4 regions of the Enterobacter sp. UPMP701 genome follow, and region 1 is predicted to be linked to each of the others. Evidence: predicted binding sites of a transcription regulator. Region 1 holds the regulator's gene; each other region holds the start of a gene.
What was found. Region 1 encodes CRP, which controls carbon source genes, mostly activating them, when cyclic AMP is high. Its sites were predicted from a motif close to ATGTGANNNNNNTCACAT; they were not measured.
Positions count from the first base shown of each region.

Region 1 (7,603 bases):
TGGCACGTCTGGCGCCGCAGGAGATGGAGCAGAAACTGCGCGACTATCTCGGCGGCTTCGGCTTCCAGGGCGATAAGGTGACTGAAAACACCGAGCGCTTCTCCGGCGGCGAAAAGGCCCGTCTGGTGCTGGCGCTGATCGTCTGGCAGCGCCCGAACCTGCTGCTGCTCGACGAACCCACTAACCACCTTGATCTCGACATGCGTCAGGCGCTGACCGAAGCGCTGATTGAGTTCGAAGGCGCGCTGGTTGTCGTTTCGCACGACCGCCACTTGATCCGCTCCACCACGGACGATCTCTACCTGGTGCACGGCGGCAAAGTCGAACCATTCGACGGCGATCTGGAAGACTACCAGCAGTGGCTGACGGATGTACAAAAGCAGGAAAACCAGCCGGAAGAGTCAGCGAAAGACAACGCCAACAGCGCGCGGTCGCGTAAAGACCAGAAACGTCGCGAAGCCGAGCTGCGCACCCAGACGCAGCCGCTGCGTAAAGAGATTGCCCGTCTTGAAAAAGAGATGGAAAAGCTCAACGCCACGCTGGCCTCCGTTGAAGAGAAGCTGGGTGATAGCGGTCTGTACGACCAGAGCCGTAAAGCCGAACTGACGGACTGCCTGCAAACGCAGGCGAAGACCAAATCCAGCCTTGAAGAGTGCGAAATGGCGTGGCTGGACGCGCAGGAACAGCTGGAAGCGATGCTGCAGGCGGAGTGACGTATTTACCCCGTTGTGCGAACGGAATCTGTCCCTGGTTCGGAAATCCAGGCTAAACGGGGTACAATTCGGAAAGTATCGTAAATTTCCGACAAGAATCAGCATCGCGCTTATGACCCAAATCATTCCATCAGACTTCGACATTGCAGCCGAAGACAGCACCGAATTCGTGCCCATGCGCGGCGTGGCCAATTGCCATTTGCAAACCATGCTGCCGCGGCTGATTCGCCGCAAGGTTCAGTTCACCCCGCACTGGCAACGGCTCGATCTGCCCGACGGCGACTTTCTGGATCTCGCCTGGAGCGAAGCGCCGGAGCAGGCTCGTCATAAGCCGCGTCTGGTGGTGTTTCACGGTTTAGAGGGCAGCCTGCACAGCCCGTATGCACATGGGTTAATTGAGGCGGCAAAAGCGCGCGGCTGGCTCGGCGTGGTGATGCATTTTCGCGGCTGTAGCGGCGAGCCCAATCGTCAGAAACGCATCTATCACTCGGGTGAAACCGAAGACGGCACCTGGTTTTTACACTGGCTGCGGGAAAATTACGGCACCGTGCCAACGGCCGCCGTGGGCTACTCGCTGGGCGGCAATATGCTGGCCTGCCTGCTGGCAAAAGAGGGCGACAGCGTACCGCTGAATGCCGCCGTCATTGTTTCCGCGCCGTTTATGCTGGAGCAGTGCAGCTACCACATGGAAAAAGGCTTTTCCCGCGTCTATCAGCGCTATCTGCTCAACCTGCTAAAAGCCAACGCGGCGCGAAAGCTGAAGGCCTACCCGGATACCCTGCCGGTAAGCCTGCGCCAGCTGAAAAAGGTGCGCCGTATTCGCGAGTTCGACGACCTGATCACCGCGAAAATCCACGGCTTCGCCGATGCGATTGACTATTATCGTCAGTGCAGCGCCATGCCGCTGCTCAGCAAGATCACGCAGCCGACGCTGATTATTCACGCCAAAGATGACCCGTTTATGGATCATCACTCTATTCCCGCGCAGGAATTCCTGCCTGACAACGTTCACTACCAGCTGACCGAGCATGGCGGCCACGTGGGGTTCATCGGCGGCACGCTGCGCAAGCCGAAAATGTGGCTGGAGGCGCGAATTCCTGACTGGCTTACTCCTTATCTGGACGGTGCAAAATGATCATTCCCTGGCAGGATCTGGCTCCCGAAACGCTCGATAATCTGATTGAAAGCTTTGTATTACGCGAAGGCACCGATTATGGTGAACATGAGCGTTCGCTTGAGCAAAAGGTCAACGATGTAAAACGCCAGCTGAAAAGCGGCGACGTGGTGCTGGTGTGGTCAGAACTGCATGAGACGGTCAATATCATGCCCCGCAACGCGTTTCACGGCTGATCTTCCAACCTTTTCAGTCAGGGAGTTGCTATGTCTGCCAGACATCCCATTATTGCCGTTACGGGCTCGAGTGGTGCGGGAACCACCACCACCAGCCTCGCTTTTCGCAAGATTTTCGCCCAGCTGAATCTCCGTTCGGCGGAGGTCGAAGGCGACAGCTTTCACCGCTATACGCGGCCTGAGATGGACATGGCGATCCGCAAGGCGCGCGATCTGGGTAAACACATCAGCTACTTCGGCCCGGAAGCCAATGATTTCGGCCTGCTGGAACAGACCTTCCGTGAATACGGGCAGAGCGGCACCGGGCAGTCCCGCAAGTATTTGCACACCTACGACGAAGCCGTACCCTGGAACCAGGTGCCGGGCACCTTTACCCCCTGGCAACCGCTGCCGGAACCGACCGACGTGCTGTTTTATGAAGGATTGCACGGTGGCGTAGTTACGCCTCAGCACGATGTGGCACGCCATGTGGATCTGCTGGTCGGCGTGGTCCCTATCGTTAACCTGGAATGGATCCAGAAGCTGACGCGTGACATGAGCGAGCGCGGCCATTCGCGCGAGGCGGTAATGGACTCGGTGGTGCGCTCCATGGAAGATTACATCAATTACCTCACGCCGCAGTTCTCCCGCACCCACATTAACTTCCAGCGCGTGCCGACGGTGGACACCTCCAACCCGTTTGCCGCCAAAAGTATCCCGTCTCTGGATGAGAGCTTTGTGGTGATCCATTTCCGCAATCTCGAAGGTATAGATTACCCCTGGCTGCTGGCGATGCTGCAGGGCTCGTTTATTTCGCACATGAACACGTTAGTGGTACCGGGCGGGAAAATGGGGCTGGCGATGGAGCTCATCATGACGCCGCTGGTTCAGCGACTGATGGAAGGGAAGCAGATCGCGTGAACATGTTCCCTCTCCCTGTGGGAGAGGGTTAGGGTGAGGGCATCAACACGCACGATGCCCCAATAATTAAGCCTCGATCACTTCATACGAATGGGTGATTTTTACCGCTTTCTCCAGCATTAACGCCACAGAGCAGTATTTCTCCGCAGAAAGATCCACCGCACGTGAAACCGCCGCGTCTTTCAGTTCTTTGCCGGTGACGATAAAGTGCAGGTTAATATGGGTAAACAAGCGTGGCGCCTCTTCGCGACGTTCTGAAGTGAGTTTTACCTCGCAATCCGTCACGTCATGACGGCCTTTTTGCAGAATCGACACCACGTCAATCGCGCTGCATCCGCCTGCCGCCATGAGCACCATTTCCATTGGGCTTGGCGCTTTATCGCCGGAGTTACCGTCCATCAAAATCTGGTGTCCTGATGCGGACTCGCCCAGAAACGTTAAACCTTCAACCCACTTCACGCGCGCTTGCATATTCATTAACTCCAACGTTGCATTTTTGGTGACAGATTACGCGCACGTTACATTTCTCGCAATGGAAGGCGACCTGCATCATGCTGAAGCGAGACACCAGGAGACACGCGGCGAAAGCTATGCTAAAACACTCAGGATGCTACAGTAATACATTGACGTTACACATGTATGCAGAGGACATCAAACTTTACTGGCTGCGAAACGTTACGACAGCCGACTTCCCAGGGTATGGGTAAGAATTCGATTGCAACCCCAGAGTCCGGATGCATCTGATGACTCTGGTGACAGCTTATAACAGAGGATAACAGCGCATGGTGCTTGGCAAACCGCAAACAGACCCGACTCTCGAATGGTTCTTGTCTCATTGCCACATTCATAAGTACCCATCGAAGAGCACGCTGATTCACCAGGGTGAAAAAGCGGAAACGTTGTATTACATCGTCAAAGGCTCGGTGGCAGTGCTGATCAAAGATGAGGAAGGCAAAGAGATGATCCTTTCTTATCTGAACCAGGGCGATTTTATCGGTGAACTGGGCCTGTTTGAAGAAGGCCAGGAACGTAGCGCCTGGGTTCGAGCAAAGACAGCATGTGAAGTGGCTGAAATTTCCTACAAGAAATTCCGTCAGCTGATTCAGGTTAACCCTGACATCCTGATGCGTCTTTCTTCTCAGATGGCGCGCCGTCTGCAGGTCACGTCAGAGAAAGTGGGTAACCTCGCCTTCCTGGACGTTACCGGCCGCATCGCGCAGACCCTGCTGAACCTGGCGAAACAGCCAGACGCGATGACCCACCCTGACGGCATGCAAATTAAAATTACCCGTCAGGAAATCGGTCAGATCGTCGGTTGCTCCCGCGAAACAGTGGGCCGTATTCTGAAAATGCTGGAAGATCAAAACCTGATCTCCGCCCACGGTAAAACCATCGTGGTTTACGGAACCCGTTAATCCCGGTCAAACGGCGTGTCATCGCAAGGTGTCACGCCGTTTTTGTCTCTATTCCCCATGTGGCGCAGGCTGATCTATCACCCGGAAGTTAACTACGCACTGCGACAAACGCTGGTGCTGTGTCTTCCTGTGGCCGTGGGCCTGATCCTCGGACACCTTCAGCAAGGTCTGCTGTTTTCCCTCGTCCCCGCCTGCTGCAACATTGCCGGTCTGGATACGCCGCATAAACGCTTTTTCAAACGCCTGATTATCGGTGGCAGCCTGTTTGCTGGCTGTAGCCTTGCCGTCCAGATCTTACTGGCCCGCGACATTCCGCTGCCGCTGATCCTGACCGTGCTGGCGATGACTCTCGGCGTCACCGCCGAAATCAGCTCGCTCCATGCCCGTCTGCTTCCCGCGTCACTCATTGCGGCCATCTTCACCCTGAGCCTGGCCGGGAATATGCCCGTGTGGGAGCCGCTGCTGATCTACGCCCTTGGCACGCTGTGGTACGGGCTGTTTAACTGGTTCTGGTTCTGGCTGTGGCGGGAACAGCCGCTGCGCGAATCCCTGAGCCTGCTCTACCGCCAACTGGCCGATTACTGCGAAGCCAAATACACCCTGCTCACCCAGCATACCGACCCGGAAAAATCGCTGCCGCCGCTGCTTGCGCGCCAGCAAAAGGTGGTGGACCTGATAAGCCAGTGCTATCAGCAGCTGCACATGCTTGCCGCCAACAGAAATCACGAATACAAACGGCTGCTGCGCACCTTCCAGGTCGGGCTCGATCTGCAGGAGCATATTTCCGTAAGCCTGCACCATCCGCAGGAGGTGCAAAAGCTGGTTGAGCGCAGCCATGCCGAAGCGGTGATCCGCTGGAACGCGCAAACCGTCTCCGCTCGCCTGCGGGTGCTGGCCGATGATATTCTCTATCACCGCTACCCGACACGCTTTTCCATGGACAAACAGCTCGGCGCGCTGGAGAAAATTGCACGCCAGCACCCGGAAAACCCGGTCGGCCAGTTTGCCGCATGGCACTTTAGCCGCATCGCCCGCGTGCTGCGCACCCAGCGCCCGCTTTACCCCCGCGACCTGATGGCGGATAAACAGAAACGTCTGCCGCTGCTGCCCGCCCTTAAAAGCTACCTGTCGCTGAAATCTTCCGCCCTGCGCAACGCCGCAAGGATTAGCGTCATGCTCAGCATCGCCAGCCTGATGGGAATGGCCCTGCACCTGCCGAAACCCTACTGGATTTTAATGACCGTGCTGTTTGTCACCCAGAATGGCTATGGCGCCACGCGGGTGCGCATTCTGCACCGGGCTGGCGGCACGATGGCGGGTCTGATTATTGCGGGCGTGACGCTGCACTTCCACGTCCCCGAGGGCTATACCCTGGCGGGCATGCTGGCGATCACTCTGGTTAGCTATCTGATTATCCGTAAAAACTACGGCTGGGCGATGGTGGGCTTTACGGTGACGGCGGTGTATACCCTGCAACTACTTACGCTTAACGGCGAACAGTTTATTGTTGCCCGTCTGATCGACACGCTGATTGGCTGCCTGATCGCCTTTGGCGGCATGGTCTGGCTGTGGCCGCAGTGGCAGAGCGGGCTACTGAGGCAGAACGCCCACGACGCGCTGGAAGCTGACCAGCAGGCCATTCGTCTTATTCTGAGCGATGACCCGCAGCCCTCTCCGCTGGCCTACGAGCGCATGAAGGTCAACCAGGCGCACAACGCCCTGTTTAACTCCCTTAACCAGGCGATGCAGGAGCCGGGCTTTAACGCGCACTATCTGGCAGACATGAAGCTGTGGGTCACGCACAGCCAGTTTATCGTCGAGCACATTAATGCCATGACCACGCTGGCGCGCGAACACACGATGCTGACGCCAGACCTGGCGCAACGCTATTTGCAGTCGTGTGAAATTGCGTTGCAGAGGTGTCAGCAGCGTCTGGAGTATGACGCGCCGGGTGAGTCGGGGGATTCAAACATTCTGGAAGCGCCGGAGACGCTGACCCACGGGCCGATGAGCACCCTGGAGCAGCATTTGCAGCGCGTGCTGGGACATCTGAACACCATGCACACCATTTCGTCGGTGGCATGGCGTCAGCGCCCGCATCACGGCATTTGGTTAACGCGCCGGTTAAAGCGAACCGAGTATTAGCCTTTAACGATCTTCTCGACCGCCGCGGCAAAGCGGGTTAACCCGTCTTCAATGTCATTGTCTTCTACCACCAGCGACGGCGCAAAACGCATCACGTCCGGCCCGGCATTGAGCACCATCACCCCTTCGTGGGCGGCGGCGTGCAGGAAATCGCGCGCGCGGCCTTTGTACTGCGGCTTCAGCTCGGCACCGATCAGCAGCCCCATGCCGCGGATCTCGCTGAAAACGGCGTACTTATCGTTTATCTGCTGGAGATGCTTCACAAACAGCTCGCGCTTCGCGCTAACGCCGTTTAGCACCTCCGGCGTGTTAATGATGTCGAACGCGGCGCCGGCCACGGCGCTCGCCAGCGGGTTGCCGCCGTAGGTGGAGCCGTGAGACCCGACGTGGAACGCGGAGGCAATTTCCTGCGTCGTCAACACCGCGCTCACCGGGAAACCGCCGCCGAGCGCTTTGGCGCTGGTCAGAATATCCGGCGTCACGCCGTAGTGCATGTAGGCAAACAGGTCTCCGGTACGCCCCATTCCGCACTGCACTTCATCAAACACCAGCAGCGCCTGATGCTCATCGCACAGTTCACGCAGCCCTTTCAGGAATTCCGGGGTCGCAGCGGTCACGCCGCCTTCGCCCTGAATAGGCTCCACCACCACCGCGCAGGTGTGGTCGTCCATTACCGCTTTTACCGCATGCAGATCGTTAAACGGCACGTGGATAATGTCGGCCGGTTTCGGGCCGAAGCCGTCGGAATATTTCGGCTGACCGCCAACGGAAACGGTAAAGAAGGAGCGTCCGTGGAAGGCGTTATGGAAGGCGATGATTTTGGTTTTATACGGGCTGTGGCGCGTGGTTGCGTAGTAGCGCGCCAGCTTAAAGGCGGTTTCGTTCGCTTCGGTGCCGGAGTTCATAAACAGCACGCGCTCGGCAAAGGTGGCATCAATGATCTTACGGCCCAGGCGCAGCGCCGGTTCGTTGGTGAACACGTTGCTGGTGTGCCACAGGGTTTCACCCTGGGTTTTCAATGCCTCAACCAGCGCAGGATGGCAGTGACCCAGCGCCGTAACCGCAATACCGCCCGCGAAA
Region 1 is NZ_JBSKJN010000010.1:38,417-46,019, forward strand. Features, by position in the region: gene ACWKXT_RS18740 (ABC transporter ATP-binding protein) at 1-713, shown strand, start outside; gene ACWKXT_RS18745 (hydrolase) at 826-1,848, shown strand; gene ACWKXT_RS18750 (YheU family protein) at 1,845-2,063, shown strand; gene ACWKXT_RS18755 (phosphoribulokinase) at 2,094-2,963, shown strand; gene ACWKXT_RS18760 (OsmC family protein) at 3,030-3,434, opposite strand; gene crp (cAMP-activated global transcriptional regulator CRP) at 3,746-4,378, shown strand; gene ACWKXT_RS18770 (YccS/YhfK family putative transporter) at 4,436-6,523, shown strand; gene argD (bifunctional acetylornithine/succinyldiaminopimelate transaminase) at 6,520-7,603, opposite strand, start outside.

Region 2 (7,603 bases), on a different contig from region 1:
CGCTCACCTCGTCATAAGCGTTATTGCTGGTGATAGTTTTAGCGGGAAATTAATCATCCATAAGAGAGCCCCATCACACCGCAGAATTACAGTAATTGCGTACATAAATTCAGCGAAAAATGACATAAAAATGGCAGGAATTGTCAGACAAATGAAAGAGGGATGAGCAGAATTATCCATAAGATTAGCTAAGAAATCCCTGATGCTGTCGGCCGGTCAGGTTGGGGCTCACAGGTTCAGGGGCATCGTGCGGTTCGTCAAAAAACCAATATGATGAAGAATATACGCTATTCCGTAAAATTGATTTAGCGCAAATTTAATAACGCATCATATATTTGAAATGAATAATCTGTATTTAGCTTTTTCACAGAGCATTATTCCGGCTTAATATTCACGAAAGTAAAATAACAGCCAACGAAGTAAAATAATTATTTATTTTCAACCAGTTAATTAAGTTTCAATTCATGGCAATCTATTTGTATTTTTGTACTATATTAAACTTTGTAATGTATGGTAAACACAGCCCAATTAAGAGTTTTCTTAGCCTTAAGACCAAGGTATGCTTATTTATATCGAACACAGGAAGTGAATTTTCGATCGACTCCGTAACTGAAGAATCTGCATTTATGTATTTCTTCGCATTTGCCTGGCTGTCAGGTTAAGCAGCGGACATTACGTCCCACAGTCTATAAGGATATGAGTATGGCTACCCAAACGATGATGCAAAAACTTAACGCGCAGATGAACCTTGAGTTCTACGCCTCGAATCTGCACCTTCACTTAAGTGCCTGGTGTTCCGAAAAAAGCCTTACGGGCTCTGCTACGTTCTTTCGTTCGCAGGCGCAAAGCAACGTCACCCATATGATGCGCGTCTTTAACTTCCTCAAAGCTGCGGGGGCGAACCCGGTTGTCAAAGCCCTTGATGGGATTAATGAAAATTACTCTTCTCTGGAAGAACTGTTCCAGAAAACGCTAAAAGAACATGAACAGCGCTGCACGACGCTCAACAAGCTGGCCGATGAAGCCAAAGCGCAGCATGACATCACCACCCTCAAATTTTTACGCGATATGGACAAAGAACAGCAGCAGGACGGCATGCTGCTGAAAACGCTGGCGGATGAGATCCACAATGCGCGCCAGGCCGGTTTACGCCCGGAGCAAGCCGACCGCCACCTGCTCGACCTTGTGACGGTGCAGCACCACTAAGTGTTTTAACCTGCCCTTGCCCTGGTTCAGGGGGGCAGGTTCCTTCTTATCTCCCCAACCCTCTGCTTTTGCTGAAATTTAACAAATCAGATCTCGCTCCCAATGATTAACCTTACAACATGTAATGATTTGTTTAATTACATAATCATTGACGAGGGAGCAGCATGATCACCATTGAGTTTGTTGTCATTCTCCTCTGCCTGCTGACGGGTACACGTTTCGGCGGCATGGGGCTTGGGTTAATCAGCGGTATTGGCCTTTTTATTCTGTGTTTTGTCTTCGGGCTACAGCCCGGCAAGCCACCGGTTGACGTCATGTTGACCATTCTCGCGGTGATTGGTTGTGCCGCCACCCTGCAGACTGCGGGTGGCCTCAACGTCATGATGCAGTTTGCTGAACGCCTGCTGCGCAAACACCCGCAGCACATCACGCTACTTGCCCCTTTTACTACCTGGATGCTGACCTTTCTCTGCGGTACGGGGCACGTGGTCTACACCATGTTTCCCATCATTGCGGATATCGCTCTCAAAAAAGGGATCCGACCGGAACGCCCAATGGCGGTGGCCTCGGTGGCATCGCAGATGGCGATCACCGCATCGCCGGTTTCCGTCGCCGTCGTGTCGCTGGTCTCCATCCTGGCCGCGCAACATGGGTTAGGGCACGCGTGGGGGATCCTGGAAATCCTCGCCGTGTCGGTTCCCGCTTCACTTTTCGGGGTGGCGATTGCGGCTCTGTGGAGTTTACGCCGCGGGAAAGATTTGGCTGACGACAAGGAATTCCAGGAAAAACTGAAAGATCCTAAACAGCGCGAGTTTATCTATGGCGGCACGGAGACGTTGATGAACCAGCGTTTTCCGAAGCAGGCCTACTGGTCGACATGGATTTTCTTTGCCGGAATTGCGGTGGTGGTCCTGCTCGGGGCGTTTCCGGAACTGCGTCCTGCCTTCGAGCTAAAAGGCAAAATGACGGCGTTGTCGATGAACCTCGTCATTCAGATGATGATGCTCATTGCCGGTGCCGTAATGCTGATGGCCTGTAAGGTCAATGCCGCTGCCATTTCTAACGGCGCGGTATTCAAGGCAGGTATGGTGGCGATCTTCTCGGTGTTCGGGGTGGCGTGGATGAGCGATACCTTTTTCCAGGCGCATCTCGACGAGTTAAAGCTGGCGCTGGAAGGCGTTGTGAAAAGCCATCCGTGGACGTATGCCATTGTGCTTTTCCTGGTGTCGAAGCTGGTGAACAGCCAGGCGGCGGCCCTGACAGCCGTGGCGCCGATGGGCCTGATGCTGGGTATCGATCCGAAAATGCTGATTGCCTTCTTCCCGGCATCCTACGGCTATTTTGTTCTGCCGACCTACCCGAGTGATTTAGCCTGCATCGGCTTTGACCGTTCAGGAACGACCCGCATCGGCAAATTCATCATTAACCACAGCTTTATTTTGCCGGGGTTAATTGGCGTGAGCTGCGCCTGCGCGGCGAGCTATCTGCTGGTCCAGACCTTCTTTTAACGTTATCAACGGGCGACAGCATGTGTCGCCCGTTCGCCATTTTTTAATGCGATTCGCCCTGCGGCGTGAAGCGCAGTTCAATCAGCGCGATGGCTTTCTGGATCGCGCGAAGCGTAACCGGGTCGGCGGCCGCGGGGTGGCTGGCAAAATCGATGTTTTTCAGCTGGGTAGACATCTTCTCGCGCACTTCAACCGGTGCAATAACGTCCAGGACATCCAGAATTTGCTTAATAACCAGCTGGCAGGCGACAACATCAGAGACCAGCTCCTGATCGGCGCTCAGGTTTTGTGACATGGGGCTTTCTCCTTATTCAAAGGCCGCCATAGTATCAAAACGCGGCCTCTGACATCTTCCCTTCCTCGCCTGCAGAGACAAAAAAACCTGCCGAAGCAGGTTTTTTATCAGAACATGGCGCCCGGCGGCACGTCTTTGAAGGTGCGGCAGTAATTGGCCCACATGCTTTTCAGGATTTTGCGCAGTTTCATTGTGATGCTCCATCAACTTGTTATACAACTTTATCGTCAATGTGCCTATAATATGACCATCGTCACAAAAATCAATATTTTTGTGACGCGCATCACAATTTAATCTGCGCAATACGCATTAACCCACCATACCGCGAACAAAATCCTCGATCGCCTTATCCTGGCAATTTTCAAAGAAGCACTGCTGGAAACGTTGGCCGGAAACAGCGGTCTTTACCAGCTCAGGATCGATGGCGCGCAGCGTGTCCAGATAGTTTTCTTTCACCACGGCCGCTTTAACCTGGTTCAGAATCCCCGCGTTACGCACCTGGGGCTCTTTACGCTCTGGCGGGTAGCCTTCACCCTTCCGGCCAGTGAAGGCCTTTTCAAAGATAAAGCGCACGTTCAACTCCGCTCCCCAGCCAAAACCTTTGGCAAAAGGCAGCGAAAGCGCATTGCCGTTGTTGATCTGCGCGAAGAGAAACGCGTCGGCGGGATCGATGCAGTAGCCGCAAATGACGCCGGGGTGAATATTCAACGACATCATCGCGCCCTGGCCGGTGCCGCATCCGGTGACCACGAAATCTACCGCTTTCGCATTCAGCAGAATACTCGCCATAATCCCCAGATGGATGTAGGTAAGGTGATGATCGTTTTCGTCGCTCATCCCGACGTTATAAACCGGGAAGCCTTTTTCATCGGCTACCGTTTTCAGCTCTTTTAATATCACTGGGTTTTTAGCCGCCTGGCTGTTTTCCATCATCAGTGCAATTTTCATCTTGTCTCTCCAGAATGCGCTGCGGTCGCTCCCGCTATGGATACCTGTTCCCGTTCATCCTGGCATCAAACAAACAGACTTTCAAAGTAAATGAAATATGGTTTTAAAAATCGAATGCGCGCTCACAATTTTATGGCGAGAAGGATTCACGCCGTCCGTTGCAAAGAGTGAGGGTAGATTGTCCGGCTATTCCTGGCATTGCAGCGGGCATCTGCGGGTACGATAACGTATTTCCATCTACCCAGAGCGAACCATGAAAACAGCCATCGTAGCCGGTACAGTCCTGCTGCTCGCGGGATGCAGCGTTAACCGCCAGGCGGAAATCAGCAGCCTCGACGCGCCGAACGGCATTGTCCGCCTCGACTATGGCCAGGCAGTGCTGCAAAACGCCTGGTCCGACGAATATGTTAATAACGGTACCGCGGTAAAAGCCTGTCAAAACATGGGCTATGCCACCGCCTCTGCCTACGGGCAGCCGGTCAAAACCTGTACCCTGACAAGCGGCTCTTTGTGCCTGAACGAGAGCGTAACTATCCAGTATAAGTGCATGGGGTATGCCGTTAACCCTAAGGCAAATAATCCCTGGTATTAATCAAAGCTGCCAGCGATTGCTGGCACTTTATTTAATTAAGAACAAAAACAATTCGCATTAATAGAAATAAAAAATCGCCAATGCGTTTTATTCCCATTCGTATTTTGAACTGATAAATATTTAATTTTACGTTTTGCAAATAATTAAATAACAAATTATAGTGTCGCTCATTGTGAACCAGAAATAATAAACCGGAGCGTCACCATGCTGAAAACTGAAATGATCGACAAGCTCAATGCGCAAATGAACCTTGAGCTCTATTCATCCCTTCTCTACCAGCAGATGAGCGCCTGGTGCAGCTACCATAGCTTTGAAGGTGCGGCCGCATTTCTGCGTCGTCACGCTCAGGAAGAGATGACCCACATGCAGCGCCTGTTCGATTATCTGACCGATACAGGCAGCCTGCCGCGCATCGAGAACGTGGCATCTCCTTTCGCCGAGTACAATTCTCTTGATGAACTGTTCCGCGCCACCTATGAGCACGAACAATTGATCACCCAGAAAATTAATGAACTGGTTCATGCGGCCATGATCGGCCAGGATTATCCAACCTTTAATTTCCTGCAGTGGTACGTCGCGGAACAACACGAAGAAGAGAAATTGTTTAAATCCGTGCTGGATAAATTATCGCTGGTGGGTAAATCCGGTGAAGGTCTTTACTTTATTGATAAAGAACTGTCGACTCTCGATACGCAGAATTAATATCATTGCGGTGCCGGTTTCCGGCGCCGCATTTATTTACCTTTCCCCCGCATCAAAACACGCCTTTTATTCCCCGTACGTCTTGTTTACGCCACGCCTGGCCGTCGCCCTACTTCGGATTGGCGGCAGCGCAATGCGTAAACCTTTCATTACGCTGCTTGTAACGGTGGTTTGACGAATAATCGCTTTTGCCTTACTCTGCGCCGCAGAATTTGTCGCGGTTCACCATCGTTGTAGAGGAAAGCGTGAAAAACAGAACCCTGGGAAGTATTTTTATCGTCGCCGGAACGACGATTGGCGCAGGAATGCTGGCAATGCCTCTGGCTGCCGCAGGCGTGGGATTTGGGATGACCTTGCTGCTGCTTGGCACGCTCTGGGCATTAATGTGCTATACCGCACTGCTGCTGCTTGAGGTGTACCAGCATGTGCCCGCCGATACCGGTCTGGGTTCGCTTGCGGCGCGCTACCTGGGACGCTACGGCCAGTGGATCACCGGCTTTAGCATGATGTTCCTGATGTATGCCCTGACCGCCGCCTACATCAGCGGCGCCGGGGAATTGATCGCCTCCAGCGTTAATGACTGGTTCGGCTCTGATATTACCCCTGCGACGGGGGCTATCTTCTTTGCGCTCATCGGCGGCGGCGTGGTCTGCGTGGGAACATCGCTGGTCGATCTCTTTAACCGCTTTCTGTTCAGCGCCAAAATTCTGTTTCTTGTTGTCATGCTGGCGCTGCTGGCGCCGCACGTGCACAAGGTGAACCTGCTGACGCTGCCGCTGGAACAAGGTCTGGCGCTTTCCGCCATCCCGGTCATTTTCACCTCGTTTGGTTTTCACGGCAGCGTGCCGAGCATCGTCAGCTATATGAACGGCGATATTCGCAAGCTGCGTCGTGTGTTTGTTATCGGCAGCGCTATTCCGCTGATCGCCTATATTTTCTGGCAGCTGGTGACGCTGGGCAGCATTGACTCTTCAACCTTCGTCGGGCTGATGGCGCAGCACGCTGGCCTGAACGGTTTCCTGATGTCTCTGCGCGAAGTGGTCACCTCGCCGCACGTGGAGCTGGCGGTTCACCTGTTTGCAGACCTGGCGCTCGCGACCTCGTTCCTGGGCGTGGCGCTCGGCCTGTTTGATTACCTGGCCGATCTGTTCCAGCGTCGCAATACCGCCGCCGGACGGTTACAGACCGGGGCCATTACCTTCCTGCCGCCACTGGCCTTTGCGCTGTTTTACCCACGCGGGTTTGTGATGGCGCTGGGCTACGCGGGAGTGGCGCTCTCCATCCTGGCCCTGCTGCTCCCTTCCCTGCTGGCGTGGAAAAGCCGTCAGCAGCATCCTCAGCTAGGATACCGCGTGGCAGGTGGAAAACCGCTGCTGTGCGTTGTGTTTGGCTGTGGGGTGGTGATTATTCTGGTGCAGGTATTGATTGCAGCCGGGATGCTGCCGGAAGTGGGTTAAATAAAAAAGGGGCTATCATCAGCCCCTTTTTTATCAGTGCAGGCAGCAGCTCTTGAACTTCTTCCCGCTGCCGCAAGGACACGGATCGTTACGCCCCACCTTCGTGCCGTTAACGACAGGCTTCTTCGCTTCCGGCTGCTGCGGATTCTCCACCCAGTAGTTATATAAACGCAGGGCCGCAGGCTGGATGCTCTCAATGCTGGCGATATACTCCTCTTCGGACAGTTCATCCAGCTTCTCGCTGTTCTCTTCCGTTCCGTGCAGGGCAATCACGTCAAGATCGGCCTTCAGGGTTTCCGGCAGGGCCGACCAGTCCGTCAGCGCCACGCCGCGTATGTAGCCATAGCACCACTCTTCCACCACGGTGTAACTCTCACCGTCAACGTCGTTATAGCCGAACATCGGCTCAAACTGATCGGGGTATTCGCTCAGGCGCTCGGCAATGTCGTTCATATGCTTAAAGCAGAGATCGATAAAACGGTTCATCTCGCGATCGTTTTTCCAGCGCGGAATGTACTTCTCCCCGCCCCACACCGCCACCAGCCAGGCATCTGGCTCAACGACAACAGGGCCGGAAAGCACTGCGGTAAGCATGCCGTCCAGTTCGGACACGTCAATCACGGACGCATCGTCATGACCGTAAGACATTAACGTCTCTTCCAGCCACGCCATTTCGCTTTCATTTAATGGACCTTCCGTCATCGCTGACACTCCTGATAAAAAAGGAAACGATCCTAACACATATCGCACGTCTGCCCTGGCTGAAGTTTAGGTCTTTATTGCTGCAAAAGTGTGCAAATCGTGACCCTTGCACAACTTATGGGCTTTATTGTTAACGATGTGTGATCTCCGCTGTAATTTCTTCTCCTGCCGCCGGGCGTGATAACGCGGCGCT
Region 2 is NZ_JBSKJN010000003.1:444,876-452,478, reverse strand. Features, by position in the region: gene ACWKXT_RS10985 (non-heme ferritin-like protein) at 703-1,206, shown strand; gene ACWKXT_RS10980 (anaerobic C4-dicarboxylate transporter) at 1,371-2,714, shown strand; gene ACWKXT_RS10975 (DUF2766 family protein) at 2,758-3,009, opposite strand; gene azuC (stress response protein AzuC) at 3,117-3,200, opposite strand; gene ACWKXT_RS10965 (RpiB/LacA/LacB family sugar-phosphate isomerase) at 3,319-3,957, opposite strand; gene yecR (YecR family lipoprotein) at 4,211-4,549, shown strand; gene ftnA (non-heme ferritin) at 4,754-5,251, shown strand; gene tyrP (tyrosine transporter TyrP) at 5,497-6,708, shown strand; gene ACWKXT_RS10945 (YecA/YgfB family protein) at 6,742-7,410, opposite strand.
Region 2: azuC (stress response protein AzuC) is a predicted target of CRP. The motif match lies at 3,281-3,298, and genes of this name have one in related genera.

Region 3 (7,603 bases), on a different contig from region 1:
TTTCTGAAGTAAAACTAGCTGTGGCTGAACTTCCATATTAAAACGGCGGGCCGTATTAAACAGGTTTAACAGCACGTGCCCGAAAGAGATCTCTGCCAGCGGTTTTTCAAAAATCGGTTCGCAGACGGTACGGATAGCAAACTCAAACTCTTCGACGTTGGTGTCCGGCGGAACCCAGCCGGAATCCACATGCAGCTCGGCCACCTTACGGTAATCGCGGTTGAAGAACGCGATGAAGTTCTCAGCAAGATAACGCTTATCTTCTTTGTTCAGCGAGCCCACAATCCCACAGTCGATACCGATGTACTTCGGGTCCTCAGGGTGCTCATAGCTCACGAAGATATTGCCGGGATGCATATCCGCGTGGAAAAAGCTGTCGCGGAAAACCTGGGTAAAGAAGACCTGCACGCCACGTTCGGCCAGCAGCTTCATGTTCGTTCCCTGCTTCTCCAGTGCCACCACATCCGAAACCGGAATACCGTAGATGCGCTCCATGACCATCATGTTCTGGCTGCAGTAGTCAGAATAGACTTCAGGCACATAGAGCATCGGGCTGTTTTCAAAATTGCGGCGTAGCTGAATGGCGTTTGCCGATTCGCGCAGCAGATTAAGCTCATCAATCAGCGTCTTTTCATATTCCCGCACCACTTCCATTGGACGCAGTCGACGGCCGTCCGGCAGCAGACGCGGAACCCAGCGCGCCAGGCGATAAATTAGCTTCATGTCGGCTTTGATGATCGGCAGGATATCCGGACGGATCACCTTGATCACCACCTCTTTACCGTTCTCTTTCAGACGCGCAGTGTGCACCTGAGCGATAGAAGCCGACGCCAGCGGTTCTATTTCGAAATCATCAAACCAGGCTTCAACGGGAAGGTTACCCATCGCCTCTTCGATCTGTTTCTTCGCTCTTACCCCATCAAACGGGGCGACACGGTCCTGCAGCATCGCCAGTTCATCGGCAATGTGCGGCGGGAAGAGATCGCGGCGGGTTGAGAGCATCTGCCCGAACTTAATCCATACCGGACCGAGCTCCTGTAGTGCCAGACGCAGGCGTTCACCCAGCGGCTGATCTTTATGGCGATTTGGCATCCAGAACAGCGTCCGCCGCCAGATCCTGAGCGGCAGCGTGATACGCATTTTGGGGATAAGCTCGTCGAGCCCGTAACTCAAAAAGGTGTGGATGATAAAATAGAGGCGCCGAATTTCACCAGGCGTCATTTGCCCTCCAGTTTTTCCAGCCGTTTGCTTAAGGCATCAACCGCGCGTTCAACCGCGGCCGTTTCTTCCGCGAACCACGCCACTTCCAGTGGCCCGGGCGCCATGCGCCACTCTTCGGTCAGCACTTCTGCGGCATAGCGCTGTTGGCGTTGCAGATTTTTGCGCAGGAACGCCGTACCGCCATGAATCACTTTCCCGATCCCTTCAGCCGCGATATCACCAATAAAGGGCGCAAGCAGCTCTGCCGGGTCGAACTCAGCCAGATCGCTGAGCGCAACGAAGTTCTGCACGACCTGAATGTCGCCTTCCACTTCCAGCTCACCGCTGCGGATAAGCGCCGTTAATTGCTGGCGATCGCGCAGTTTTGGCAGCACGCTCATATGAGTGATGACCGAGCAATCCGCTTCACCTTCCCACTCACCCAGAACGTCAAGCTGGCGTTCGCTGAAGACCAGCACGAGCGGCGTCGAGAACTCTTTTAACACAATGCGCAAAACCTTCCCGTTTAGCCGCTGACGTGCAGCTTTCAGCGCCGGAGCGCGATACAGGAAGGCATTCAGCACATTCTCGATGCCTGCGGTGACTAAGGGTTTAAAGGGCACGGGACACCTCCACTCAGAATTTGTAACCGCGATGCAGCGCGACGACACCGGCCGTCATGTTGAAGTATTCAACGTTCTCAAATTCCGCATCCTGCATCATGGCTTTTAAGGTGTCCTGATCCGGATGCATACGAATTGACTCCGCCAGATAGCGATAGCTTTCTGCGTCGTTTGCCACCAGTTCGCCAATACGCGGCAGAACGTGGAATGAGTAGGCATCGTAGGCTTTGCTCAGCGGGTCGATAATCGGTTTAGAGAACTCGAGCACCAGCAGGCGTCCACCGGGCTTCAGCACGCGGTACATGGAGCGCAGCGCTTTGTCTTTATCGGTCACGTTACGCAGGCCGAAAGAGATGGTGATGCAGTCAAAGGTATTGTCCGGGAACGGCAGCGCTTCGGCGTTGGCCTGCACGTATTCCACGTTCCCCACCACGCCGATGTTACGCAGCTTCTCGCGCCCCATTTTCAGCATGGAATCATTAATATCAGCCAGTACAACGCGACCGGTTTCGCCCACCAGACGGGAGAATTTCGCCGTCAGATCGCCCGTACCGCCAGCCAGATCGAGAACCGTTTGTCCACGACGCACACCGCTACAGTCGATGGTGAAGCGCTTCCACAAGCGATGAATGCCGAACGACATCAAGTCATTCATCACATCGTACTTCGCCGCCACGGAATGAAATACGTGGGCCACCATGTCCGCTTTCTGTGCTTTGGCTACAGTCTGAAAGCCAAAGTGCGTCGTGTCTTGTGAATCGTCAACCATCTCAGAGCCTGCTAATCAGTCAAATGTTCGTGAAGTGTAACAGATTGGGCGCAATTGCCCTACGATTCAACCACCGCGAAAGAAACGCACAGGCGGCTCACCTGGCGATAAATCCACCGCTAAATCGTTGTCCTGGCTGGGGGTATTTTGTTCATCTATGCCTTCACGCAGTCGAAACTCTTCGTCCTGCGCTGTCGCCTGTTCAGCCAAATCCGGATTAATCTCGCGTTTAACTTCGACCCCCAAACTGCGAAACGCTTCGGCCTGCGCCAGCAGGTTGCCACGTCCGGAGGCGAGCTTTTTCATCGCCTGGCGGTAGTTATCCTGCGCGCGATCCAGGCTCTGCCCGACTGATGACATGTCGTCCACGAAGAGGCGCATTTTGTCGTACAGCTTGCTGGCACGATCGGCAATCTGCTGCGCGTTGCGGCTCTGGTGCTCATAGCGCCACAGGTTGGCAATAGTACGTAACGCCACCAGCAGCGTGGTGGGGCTGACCAGCATAATGTTATTTTTGAGCGCTTCGGTGATCAGTTCAGGCTGTCTGTCTAGCGCCAGCAAAAACGCGGGCTCAACCGGGATAAACATCAGGACATAGTCCAGCGAGCGGAGACCCGGCAGCTGCTGGTAGTCTTTTCTGCCGAGCAGGCGAATGTGGTTACGCACGGAGGCAATGTGCTCCTGCAGCGCCGATTCGCGGGTGTAGTCATCTTCCGCGTTGAAGTAGCGCTCATAGGCCACCAGCGTCATTTTGGCGTCAATTACCACATCTTTACCCTGCGGCAGCCGCACAATGACATCCGGCTGCATGCGTGAGCGGGCATCGTTCTCAATGCTGACCTGCGTTTCATATTCATATCCTTCGCGCAGGCCGGAGGCCTCCAGCACGCGCGTCAGCACCACTTCTCCCCAGTTCCCCTGGGTTTTGTTATCGCCTTTAAGTGCGCGCGTCAGGTTGACCGCCTCCTGCGCCATCTGGGCATTCAGCTGCTGAAGATTACGGATCTCATGCGCCAGCGTGTGGCGTTCGCGGGCTTCCTGGCCAAAGCTGTCCTGCACCTGACGACGAAAGCCGTCCAGCTGTTCGCGCAGCGGCGTCAGCAGGCTGTTCAGGCTCTGGCGGTTTTGCTCGTCGACGCGGCGGTTGCTGTGCTCAAAAATTCGGTTGGCGAGGTTCTCAAACTGCTCGCTGAGGCGCTGCTCGCTGTTGATCATCTGGCGGATTTTGTCTTCCGCATGCAGTTGGGTGGATTCAAGGCGGGTGGTCACTTCGCGGAGATCGGCCTCCAGCGAGGTGTTGATATCACGCAGATTGCGCAGCTCATTATTGAGCAGCTCGCACTCGTCGCGCCAGTGGTCGCTCAGCGCAAGCTGTTGCTTTGCTGCGCTGAGGTCAGCGACGATCTCTTCGCGCTCTGCCAGTTGCTCGGCTTTCTGCTGCGCGTGCTGGTAGCTGGAAATCAGCCAGCCTATCCCCACGCCCGCCAGCGCAATCACCGCATAAATCAGGACTGAGATATCCACAATGCCCCCTGCATCAACGTATTACCTGCACAAAATAAGATTGTGCTGTATAAACGTCCAGTTTGAAAGGGTTTTCCTGCGAGGCGTTACGCAAAAAATAAAGGCCGAACGTGTCGGCCTTTTATCTCTGAGAGGAGGACTAGATCAGACGGCGAGCCGCTTCCACCACGATTTTTACCGCATGACTTTCGGTTTGCTTCATGGTTTCGGCGTTCGGGATCTCCTGCTGGGTGCGGTTGACGATAACGCCCGCCACCATACCGGCACGCAGACCCTGGCTTGCGCACATGGTCAGCAGCGTTGCGGATTCCATCTCGTAGTTCATCACGCCCATGGACTGCCACTCTTCCATAGAGCCTTTGAAGCGGCTCACCACGCGACCAGAGAAGGTGTCGTAACGCTCCTGGCCAGGGTAGAAGGTATCTGAAGAGGCCGTTACGCCCACGTGGGTGGTTGCGCCCACGGATTTCGCGGCTTCAACCAGCGCGGTGGTGCATTCGAAATCTGCCACTGCCGGGAATTCCATCGGTGCAAAGTGCAGGCTTGCCCCGTCCAGACGGACGGATGCGGTCGTAACCAGCACGTCGCCCACGTTAATGTGCGGCTGGATCGCGCCGGTCGTACCGATACGCAGGAAGGTACGAATGCCCAGCTGCGCCAGCTCTTCAACCGCAATAGAGGTAGACGGACCACCGATACCGGTAGAGCACACAATCACCGCTTTGCCATCCAGCTCTGCGCGCCAGGTGGTGAATTCACGATGGGCAGCCAGCTTGACCGGCTTATCCATCAGCGCGGCGATCTTTTCCACACGCTCCGGATCGCCAGGGACGATAGCGAGCGTAGCCCCTTGTAAATCGTTTTTAGTGAGGCCGAGATGAAAAACATCAGACTTAGACATAGGTGACTCCTCTGTGGGTCGGTTAGTCAGAAGAAGTAAAACGGTACTTTACAGAAGCGGTAAGCATAATTTCGTGACACACCTCACCATGAATGAAAATGATTGCATTGAATTTCCATCAAAAAGTGATTTACATCACATTAACAAGTTATATCGTCGGGTGCTGCACAAAAGATAGACCGTTTAAGGCACTGTGGGTTGTTAACCTGGTGTCTATATTTACCTTTGCGCTAACTCATTGGTACGGAGAATGCCATGACTGAAAAAACCGGATTTGCACCTGCTGCGGCTCCGCATGCTTCAACCATCGTCTCAACCTCAGAAGACGCCATTACGGCGGGCGAGACCTCCATTCCCTCGCAGGGGGAAAATATGCCTGCTTATCACGCACGCCCCAGGACGGAAGACGGCCCGCTGCCCATCGTGATTGTGGTTCAGGAGATTTTCGGCGTTCACGAACATATTCGCGATATCTGCCGGCGCCTGGCGCTGGAAGGTTATCTGGCCGTTGCGCCAGAGCTCTACTTCCGTCAGGGCGATCCCAATGACTACAGCGATATCCCGACGCTGTTCAGTAACCTGGTGAGCAAAGTGCCAGATGCGCAGGTGCTGGCCGATCTCGACCATGTTGCCAGCTGGGCGGCGCGCAACGGCGGTGACCCGCATCGCTTAATGGTGACCGGCTTCTGCTGGGGCGGACGCATCAGCTGGCTTTATGCCGCGCATAACCCGCAGCTGAAAGCTGCCGTGGCCTGGTACGGCAAACTGGTGGGCGAAAAGACCCTGAACTCGCCGAAACATCCGGTTGATATCGCAACGGATTTAAATGCCCCGGTGTTAGGGCTTTATGGCGGCCAGGACACCGGCATTCCGCTTGATACCGTCGAGACGATGCGCCACGCGCTACGCGCGGCGAATGCGAAGGCGGAGATTGTGGTTTACCCGGATGCCAGACACGCGTTTAACGCCGATTATCGTCCGAGCTACCACGCGGAGTCGGCGAAAGATGGCTGGCAGAGAATGCTGGCGTGGTTTAGCCAGTACGGCGGGAAGAAATAAATGCATTGCAGCCCCGGCAAGCGTCGGGGCTGCGTCAGGCCTTAATTCAGGCCGAGATGTTTCCACAGATCGTCCATCGGCAGCGTGGCCAGCGCGATACACTCATCCGCCGCGCCATACCAGATATGCAGCGTGTCATTACGCACCAGCGCCCCGCAGGTAAAGACGACGTTACCGAAAAAGCCTTCACGCTCATAGGGCGCACTCGGCTCCAGCAGCGGCACAGTCGATTTGGCAACGAGGGTGAGCGGGTCTTCAGGATCCAGAAGCAGAGCGCCCAGGCAGTAACGCAGGCTGGCGTCCACGCCGTGATAAATTTCCAGCCAGCCGCGCGCGGTCTTGATCAGCGGCGCACCGCCACCAGATTTAAGCGCATCCCATTCGTCCCCCGAGCGTCCCAACAGATGCTGATGGTTTCCCCAGTGCAGCATATCGGGTGACTCGCAGATCCATATTTCCGGGTGGCCGAAATGGCAGGGCGCAGGCCGGGTAAGCGCCCGGTAGGTTCCGCCAACCTTCTCCGGGAAGAAACAGACGTCGCGGTTATCAGGGCAGAAAATCAGCCCTTTCTTCTCGACGGAGACAAAATCAACGGTGGTCGCCAGAGCGGTGGAGATACCCAACGATGACACGGCGGAGTAATTGATGTACCAGACATCGTCAATCAGGGTAATGCGCGCATCTTCACAGCCAAACTCCTCATAGCGGCTGTCGGCAGTGATGAAAGGCGTTTCATCAATAGTGAAATTCACTCCGTCCCGGCTTCGTGCCAGGCGCAGGTGGGACATCGACGTCAGCCAGACCTGAGCCGGGTCGCTTTTCAGCACGATGGTACGCGGGTCGCTAAAATCATAGCGCGGGTCGTTGCGGTCAAACGTTTTTGTCGCCGGCTGCCAGCCGCCAGGCTGCTGCACCAGAAGCGGAACGACGATCTTCTGTGGGTCATCATTTATCACGCTCTCGGCAACCCGAAGCAGCAGGATAATCTCCCCATGATGTTCCGTTACCCCGGCGTTAAAGACGCACTCCACTTTCCGTCCTGGCAGAGAAGGCACCACGTCGCTCGGGATGATCAACGGATTATTACCGTGTCTCTTCATATACACTCCTTTTTATCAGAATTTGATTTTTGTCCAGCTGCGGCGCGTTTTGCCCGTACAGGACATCCGCTTCAATGGCCCACAAGGGGTTTTGTACCGGCTGGCCAAAATTCACGGCCACCCAGACCTGCTCCTGCGGCGTGGTTCGGGTGAACCAGACGCACTCCTTATGGCGTGTCAGTGGGCTGCACTCTCCATGCTGTAGCGCCCCGATGGCGGCACGAAGCGCAATGAAGGTCTGGTACTCACGCCATAACGATCCGGGCGTCGATATCTGATGTTCGGCATTGAGGAAGGGATAGTCCTGGCTGACGGGCATCCACGGCGTGCGGGTGGAAAAACCCGCAAACGGGGCGTCGCGCCAGAGGAACGGGCCGCGGGACCCATCCCGGGAATGCTCAATCGCCTGCGCCAGCGCGTCGGCGGC
Region 3 is NZ_JBSKJN010000014.1:13,722-21,324, forward strand. Features, by position in the region: gene ubiB (ubiquinone biosynthesis regulatory protein kinase UbiB) at 1-1,221, opposite strand, end outside; gene ubiJ (ubiquinone biosynthesis protein UbiJ) at 1,218-1,823, opposite strand; gene ubiE (bifunctional demethylmenaquinone methyltransferase/2-methoxy-6-polyprenyl-1,4-benzoquinol methylase UbiE) at 1,837-2,592, opposite strand; gene rmuC (DNA recombination protein RmuC) at 2,659-4,116, opposite strand; gene udp (uridine phosphorylase) at 4,256-5,017, opposite strand; gene ACWKXT_RS20905 (dienelactone hydrolase family protein) at 5,273-6,076, shown strand; gene ACWKXT_RS20910 (glycoside hydrolase family 130 protein) at 6,118-7,176, opposite strand; gene ACWKXT_RS20915 (alpha-glucosidase) at 7,160-7,603, opposite strand, start outside.
Region 3: udp (uridine phosphorylase) is a predicted target of CRP. The motif match lies at 5,141-5,158, and genes of this name have one in related genera.

Region 4 (7,603 bases), on a different contig from region 1:
CACCAGCAGGCGCATGGGGATTTTCTCTTCACTGGCACCGTTGCGGAACCGACGTTCGTTAATCGCCGTCAGCAGGGTATTCAGAATGGCCGGACCGGCTTTCCAGATCTCATCAAGAAAGACGATTTCCGCTTCCGGAAGATAACCCGCCGTCAGACGCTCATAGCGCCCTTCATCTTTCAGCGCCTGAATAGAAAGCGGGCCGAAAACTTCTTCGGGGGTGGAGAAGCGCGTCATTAAATATTCAAATGCGCGGGCGTTCTGGAAAGCGAACTTGAGGCGGCGTGCGATCAGACTCTTGGCAATGCCCGGCGGTCCCAGCAGAAACACGCTTTCACCGCTCAACGCTGCCAGCAGGCAAAGACGAATGGCGTGGCTACGCTCGTAAAGGCCTTTCTCCAGTGCGCTGCTGAGGCGGGAAATTCTTTCTGCTAATAAATGTGAGTGAGCCATAATAGTTTTGCATCCTTTCGCCGTCGTGGCGGCTAATTGAAGCGAGTATAGACGTTTCAGTCAGGGCTGGTAATAGGCTGAAGTGCGGCGCAATTTTCTTTGCGCTACATTAATGCGGTTGCATTTAGGGGTACGATTTTGCAATGAATCGTGCATACTGTGCGCTTTTTGTGGACCAAGGGACAGGAACACATTTGTTATTTAAACGAAAAGACTAGTCTATGAGCACTGATAATAAGCAATCATTACCCGCAATTACGCTTGCGGCGATCGGGGTTGTCTACGGTGATATCGGCACCAGCCCGCTTTATACGCTTCGTGAATGTTTGTCCGGCCAGTTTGGCTTTGGTGTTGAGCGCGATGCCGTGTTTGGCTTCCTGTCCCTCATCTTCTGGCTGCTGATCCTGGTCGTTTCCGTTAAATATCTCTCCTTCGTTATGCGTGCAGATAACGCGGGCGAAGGCGGGATCCTGACCCTGATGTCGCTTGCAGGGCGCAATACCTCGGCCAGAATGACGTCTGTGCTGGTGATTATTGGCCTGATAGGCGGCAGCTTCTTCTATGGGGAAGTGGTGATAACGCCGGCTATCTCGGTACTCTCGGCGATTGAAGGGCTGGAAATTATTGCCCCGCAGCTTGATACCTGGGTTGTCCCGCTGGCAATCATCGTTCTGACGCTGCTGTTCATGATTCAGAAGCATGGTACCGGGCTGGTGGGTAAACTGTTTGCGCCGATTATGCTGGCCTGGTTCCTGATCCTGGCCGCGCTCGGCTTGCGTAGCATCATCGCTAACCCGGAAGTCCTTCAGGCGCTGAACCCTTATTGGGCAGTGCATTTCTTCCTGGAATATAAAGTCGTTTCCTTCGTGGCGCTGGGTGCGGTCGTGCTTTCCATCACCGGCGTTGAGGCGTTGTATGCCGATATGGGGCACTTCGGGAAGCTGCCTATCCGCGTGGCCTGGTTTATGGTTGTGCTGCCGTCGCTGGTACTGAATTACTTCGGTCAGGGGGCGCTGTTGCTCAAAAACCCGGAGGCAATTAAGAACCCGTTCTTCCTGCTGGCACCTGACTGGGCGCTGGTGCCTATGCTGATCCTCGCTACGTTGGCGACGGTTATTGCCTCTCAGGCCGTTATTTCCGGCGTCTTCTCTCTGACGCGCCAGGCCGTGCGTCTGGGATATCTCTCGCCAATGCGCATTATCCATACTTCAGAAATGGAGTCGGGTCAGATTTACATCCCGTTCGTTAACTGGCTGCTCTACTTTGCTGTTGTGATTGTGATCGTCAGCTTTGAGCACTCCAGTAATCTGGCGGCAGCGTACGGTATTGCCGTGACCGGTACGATGGTGCTGACGTCGCTTCTCTCCACCACGGTGGCGTACCGCAACTGGCACTGGAATAAATTCCTCGTGGCGATGATTCTGGTCGGCTTCCTGTGCATCGATGTACCGCTGTTCTCCGCAAACCTCGACAAAATTGTCTCCGGCGGCTGGCTGCCGCTGACGCTGGGCCTGTTGATGTTCATTGTGATGACCACATGGAAGAGCGAGCGCTTCCGACTGCTGCGCCGCATGCATGAGCACGGGAATTCTCTGGAGGCGATGATCGCGTCGCTGGAGAAATCTCCGCCGGTGCGCGTGCCGGGTACCGCGGTTTATATGTCTCGTGCCCTGAACGTGATCCCGTTTGCGCTGATGCATAACCTCAAGCACAACAAAGTGCTCCACGAGCGCGTGATCCTGCTGACGCTGCGCACCGAAGATGCGCCGTACGTCCACAATGTGCGTCGCGTGCAGATCGAGCAGCTCTCGCCGACCTTCTGGCGCGTGGTGGCGAGCTACGGCTGGCGCGAAACGCCGAACGTGGAAGAGGTGTTCCACCGCTGCGGTCTGGAAGGGTTAAGCTGCCGGATGATGGAGACGTCATTCTTTATGTCGCACGAGTCGCTGATTATCGGCAAACGTCCGTGGTATCTGCGTCTGCGCGGCAAGCTGTACCTGATCCTGCAGCGTAACGCCCTGCGCGCGCCAGACCAGTTTGAGATCCCGCCTAACCGCGTGATTGAGCTGGGAACGCAGGTTGAGATTTAAGTCTTTGTGCGGCCTGATGCCCTCACCCCGACCCTCTCCCACAGGGAGAGGGCGCAAACATAAAAAACGGTAACCTTGGGGTTACCGTTTTGCATTTACCTCCACTCCATTTCACTTAGCGAAACGTTTCGACGTTGATCACAAATCCGTTACGTCATGGTGGTTTTCTGAACACTCTTGCGTCTACACTCTTTGTAGCGAAACGTTTCGCTAGTGGAGCAAGAAAATGAAGAAAGGCACGGTTCTTAACTCAGAAATCTCATCGGTTATTTCCCGTCTTGGGCATACCGATACGCTGGTAGTTTGCGATGCAGGCTTACCGGTTCCGCGCAGCACAACCCGTATTGATATGGCGTTAACGCAGGGTGTTCCTTCGTTTATGCAGGTACTGGAAGTCGTGACGGCGGAGATGCAGGTTGAGGCGGCCATTCTCGCGGCGGAAATCAAACAACATAATCCGCAACTCCACGAAACGTTGCTCAGCCATATTGAGCAACTGCAACAACACCAGGGAAACACCATAGAAATTCGTTACACAACGCACGAGCAGTTCAAACAACAAACCGCAGACAGTCAGGCGGTGATTCGCAGCGGGGAGTGTTCCCCGTATGCGAATATCATTCTCTGTGCTGGCGTCACCTTCTGAGGCCATCATGGACGCATTACTGCAACTCAAAGGGATCGATAAATCTTTCCCGGGCGTAAAAGCCCTCTCCGGTGCGGCGCTGAACGTCTACCCAGGCCGCGTGATGGCGCTGGTGGGCGAAAACGGCGCCGGCAAATCCACCATGATGAAAGTGCTTACCGGTATCTACCAACGCGATGCCGGTTCGCTCTTATGGCTGGGTCAAGAGACCACCTTTAACGGCCCGAAATCCTCTCAGGAAGCGGGCATCGGCATTATCCACCAGGAGCTGAACCTCATCCCACAGCTCACCATTGCGGAAAACATCTTCCTCGGCCGCGAGTTTGTTAACCGGTTCGGCAAAATCGACTGGAAAACCATGTATGCCGAAGCGGACAAGCTGCTGGCGAAGCTGAACCTGCGCTTTAAGAGCGACCGCCTGGTCGGCGATCTCTCCATTGGCGATCAGCAGATGGTGGAAATTGCCAAGGTGCTGAGCTTTGAGTCGAAGGTCATCATTATGGATGAACCGACCGACGCCCTGACCGACACCGAAACTGAATCCCTGTTCCGCGTGATCCGCGAGCTAAAGTCTCAGGGGCGCGGGATTGTCTATATCTCCCACCGTATGAAAGAGATCTTCGAAATCTGCGACGACGTGACCGTCTTCCGCGACGGGCAGTTTATTGCCGAGCGCGAAGTGGCGACGCTGACCGAAGATACGCTTATCGAAATGATGGTGGGACGTAAGCTCGAAGATCAGTATCCGCATCTGGACAAAGCGCCGGGTGAGATCCGCCTGAAGGTGGACAACCTCTGCGGCCCGGGCGTGAACGACGTGACCTTTACCCTGCGCCAGGGCGAGATCCTGGGCGTGGCGGGCCTGATGGGCGCCGGCCGTACCGAGCTGATGAAAGTGCTTTACGGCGCACTGCCGCGCACCAGCGGTTACGTCACCCTCGACGGTCATGAAGTGGTCACCCGCTCTCCGCAGGATGGCCTGGCGAACGGCATCGTCTATATCTCCGAAGACCGCAAGCGCGACGGCTTAGTGCTGGGCATGTCGGTAAAAGAGAACATGTCGCTTACCGCGCTGCGCTATTTCAGCCATAGCGGCGGTAGCCTGAAGCATAAAGACGAACAGCAGGCGGTCAGCGATTTTATCCGCCTCTTTAACGTCAAAACCCCGTCTATGGAGCAAGCCATCGGCCTGTTGTCCGGCGGGAATCAGCAGAAAGTGGCGATTGCCCGCGGGCTGATGACGCGCCCGAAAGTGTTGATCCTCGACGAGCCAACCCGCGGCGTGGATGTGGGTGCGAAGAAAGAGATCTATCAGCTGATTAACCAGTTCAAGGCCGACGGTCTGAGCATCATTCTGGTCTCTTCTGAGATGCCAGAAGTGTTAGGCATGAGCGATCGCATTATCGTCATGCATGAAGGGCATCTCGGCGGTGAATTCACTCGCGAGCAGGCCACCCAGGAAGTTCTGATGGCTGCCGCTGTGGGCAAGCTTAATCGCGTGAATCAGGAGTAAGAAGATGACTACCCAGGCTGTTTCTGGTCGCCGCTATTTCACAAAGGCATGGTTGATGGAACAAAAATCGCTGATTGCCCTGCTGGTGCTGATCGCGATTGTGTCGACCATGAGCCCGAATTTCTTCACCGTGAATAACCTGTTCAACATTCTGCAGCAGACGTCGGTGAACGCCATTATGGCGGTCGGCATGACGCTGGTGATTTTGACCTCGGGTATCGATCTGTCCGTCGGTTCCCTGCTGGCGCTCACCGGTGCGATCGCCGCTTCTATTGTTGGCATTGAAGTCAACGCGCTGGTGGCCGTTGCCGCTGCGCTGGCCGCTGGCGCGGCGATTGGTGCCGTAACCGGCGTGATTGTCGCAAAAGGCCGCGTTCAGGCGTTCATCGCCACGCTGGTGATGATGCTGCTGCTGCGCGGTGTCACCATGGTGTACACCAACGGCAGCCCGGTTAATACCGGCTTTACCGATAACGCCGATCTTTTTGGCTGGTTCGGTATCGGTCGCCCGCTGGGTGTCCCGACCCCGGTCTGGATCATGGCTATCGTCTTCCTGGCGGCATGGTACATGCTGCACCACACCCGTCTGGGACGTTATATCTACGCGCTGGGCGGTAACGAAGCGGCAACGCGCCTGTCCGGGATCAGCGTTAATAAAGTCAAAATTATCGTTTACTCCCTTTGCGGGCTGCTGGCGTCACTGGCAGGCATCATTGAAGTGGCGCGTCTCTCCTCTGCGCAGCCAACGGCAGGTACGGGTTATGAGCTGGATGCCATTGCGGCAGTGGTTCTGGGCGGTACGAGTCTTGCGGGCGGTAAAGGTCGCATTGTTGGGACATTGATCGGCGCACTGATTCTTGGTTTCCTGAATAATGGTTTGAATTTGTTAGGTGTTTCCTCCTATTACCAGATGATCGTTAAGGCAGTGGTGATTTTGCTGGCGGTCCTGGTAGACAACAAAAAACAGTAACTGACGACACTACAGGACATCTTAGATATGAACATGAAAAAACTGGCTACCCTGGTTTCTGCTGTCGCGCTGAGCGCAACCGTAAGTGCTAACGCCATGGCGAAAGACACCATCGCGCTGGTTGTCTCTACCCTGAACAATCCGTTCTTCGTCTCCCTGAAGGATGGTGCGCAGAAAGAAGCGGACAAACTGGGCTACAACCTGGTGGTGCTGGATTCACAGAACAACCCGGCGAAAGAGCTGGCGAACGTGCAGGACCTGACCGTTCGTGGTACTAAAATTCTGCTGATCAACCCAACCGATTCCGACGCCGTAGGTAACGCCGTTAAGATGGCAAACCAGGCGAAAATCCCGGTCATTACCCTGGACCGTCAGGCGACAAAAGGTGAAGTTGTCAGCCACATCGCGTCTGATAACGTGCTGGGCGGTAAAATCGCGGGTGACTACATCGCGAAGAAAGCCGGTGAAGGCGCGAAAGTTATCGAACTGCAGGGCATTGCCGGGACTTCCGCAGCGCGCGAGCGTGGTGAAGGCTTCCAGCAGGCCGTTGCTGCGCACAAATTTAACGTGCTGGCGAGCCAGCCGGCAGACTTCGACCGTACTAAAGGTCTGAATGTCATGCAGAACCTGCTGACCGCGCACCCTGACGTGCAGGCGGTATTCGCGCAGAACGACGAAATGGCGCTGGGTGCGCTGCGTGCCCTGCAGACCGCAGGTAAATCTGATGTGATGGTTGTCGGATTTGACGGCACGCCGGATGGTGAAAAAGCAGTAAACGATGGCAAACTGGCTGCGACCATCGCTCAGCTACCTGAGCAGATTGGCGCGACTGGCGTTGAAACTGCCGACAAAGTGCTGAAGGGCGAAAAAGTTCAGGCCAAATATCCGGTTGACCTGAAGCTGGTCATTAAGCAGTAAAAGGCGAATCAGGCAGTCGCTGGCTGCCTGAGGGACACCAATAAAGAAAAGTGTGGCATACGCCACCGGGTAATACCGGTGGCGCTCTCAGATGGACAACCCAACCATGAAAACCGCAGGCAACCTCGTCGTCCTTGGCAGTATCAATGCCGATCACATTCTTAACCTTGAATCGTTCCCTACGCCGGGCGAAACCGTCACCGGTAATCAGTATCAGGTGGCGTTTGGCGGTAAGGGCGCAAACCAGGCCGTTGCCGCCGGACGCAGCGGAGCAAATATCGCGTTTATCGCCTGCACGGGTGATGACGATACCGGCGAGCGCGTTCGCAAACAGCTGGTCAGCGATCGTATTGATATTGCGCCGGTCAGCGTGGTTGCAGGGGAATCTACCGGCGTGGCGCTGATTTTCGTCAACGCGGAAGGTGAGAATGTTATCGGTATTCATGCGGGTGCGAATGCTGCGTTAACGACAGAACGCGTCGACGCGCAGCGCGGAATCATCGCCGGCGCGGAAGCCCTGCTGATGCAGCTGGAATCACCGGTTGAAAGCGTGATGGCCGCTGCGAAAATTGCGCATGAAAATCATACCACTGTCGTACTTAACCCGGCCCCAGCCCGTGTATTATCAGACGAGCTACTGGCGCTGGTGGACATCATCACGCCAAACGAAACCGAAGCGGAAAAGCTGACGGGCATTCGCGTCGAGAATGACGACGATGCAGCGCGTGCGGCAAAAGCGCTGCACGATAAAGGTATCGGCACCGTTATTATTACCCTTGGCAGCCGCGGCGTGTGGGCAAGCGTAAACGGTGAAGGCCGTCGCGTGCCGGGCTTTAAGGTGAAAGCCATTGACACTATCGCGGCAGGAGACACCTTTAACGGTGCGCTGGTGACGGCGCTGCTGGAAGGAAAAGTGATGGATGATGCGATCCGCTTTGCGCATGCTGCCGCCGCGATTGCGGTGACGCGTAAAGGCGCACAACCTTCCGTTCCGTGGCGTAAAGAGATCGATG
Region 4 is NZ_JBSKJN010000005.1:251,791-259,393, forward strand. Features, by position in the region: gene ravA (ATPase RavA) at 1-453, opposite strand, end outside; gene kup (low affinity potassium transporter Kup) at 675-2,543, shown strand; gene rbsD (D-ribose pyranase) at 2,770-3,189, shown strand; gene rbsA (ribose ABC transporter ATP-binding protein RbsA) at 3,197-4,702, shown strand; gene rbsC (ribose ABC transporter permease) at 4,707-5,672, shown strand; gene rbsB (ribose ABC transporter substrate-binding protein RbsB) at 5,700-6,590, shown strand; gene rbsK (ribokinase) at 6,697-7,603, shown strand, end outside.
Region 4: rbsD (D-ribose pyranase) is a predicted target of CRP. The motif match lies at 2,670-2,687, and genes of this name have one in related genera.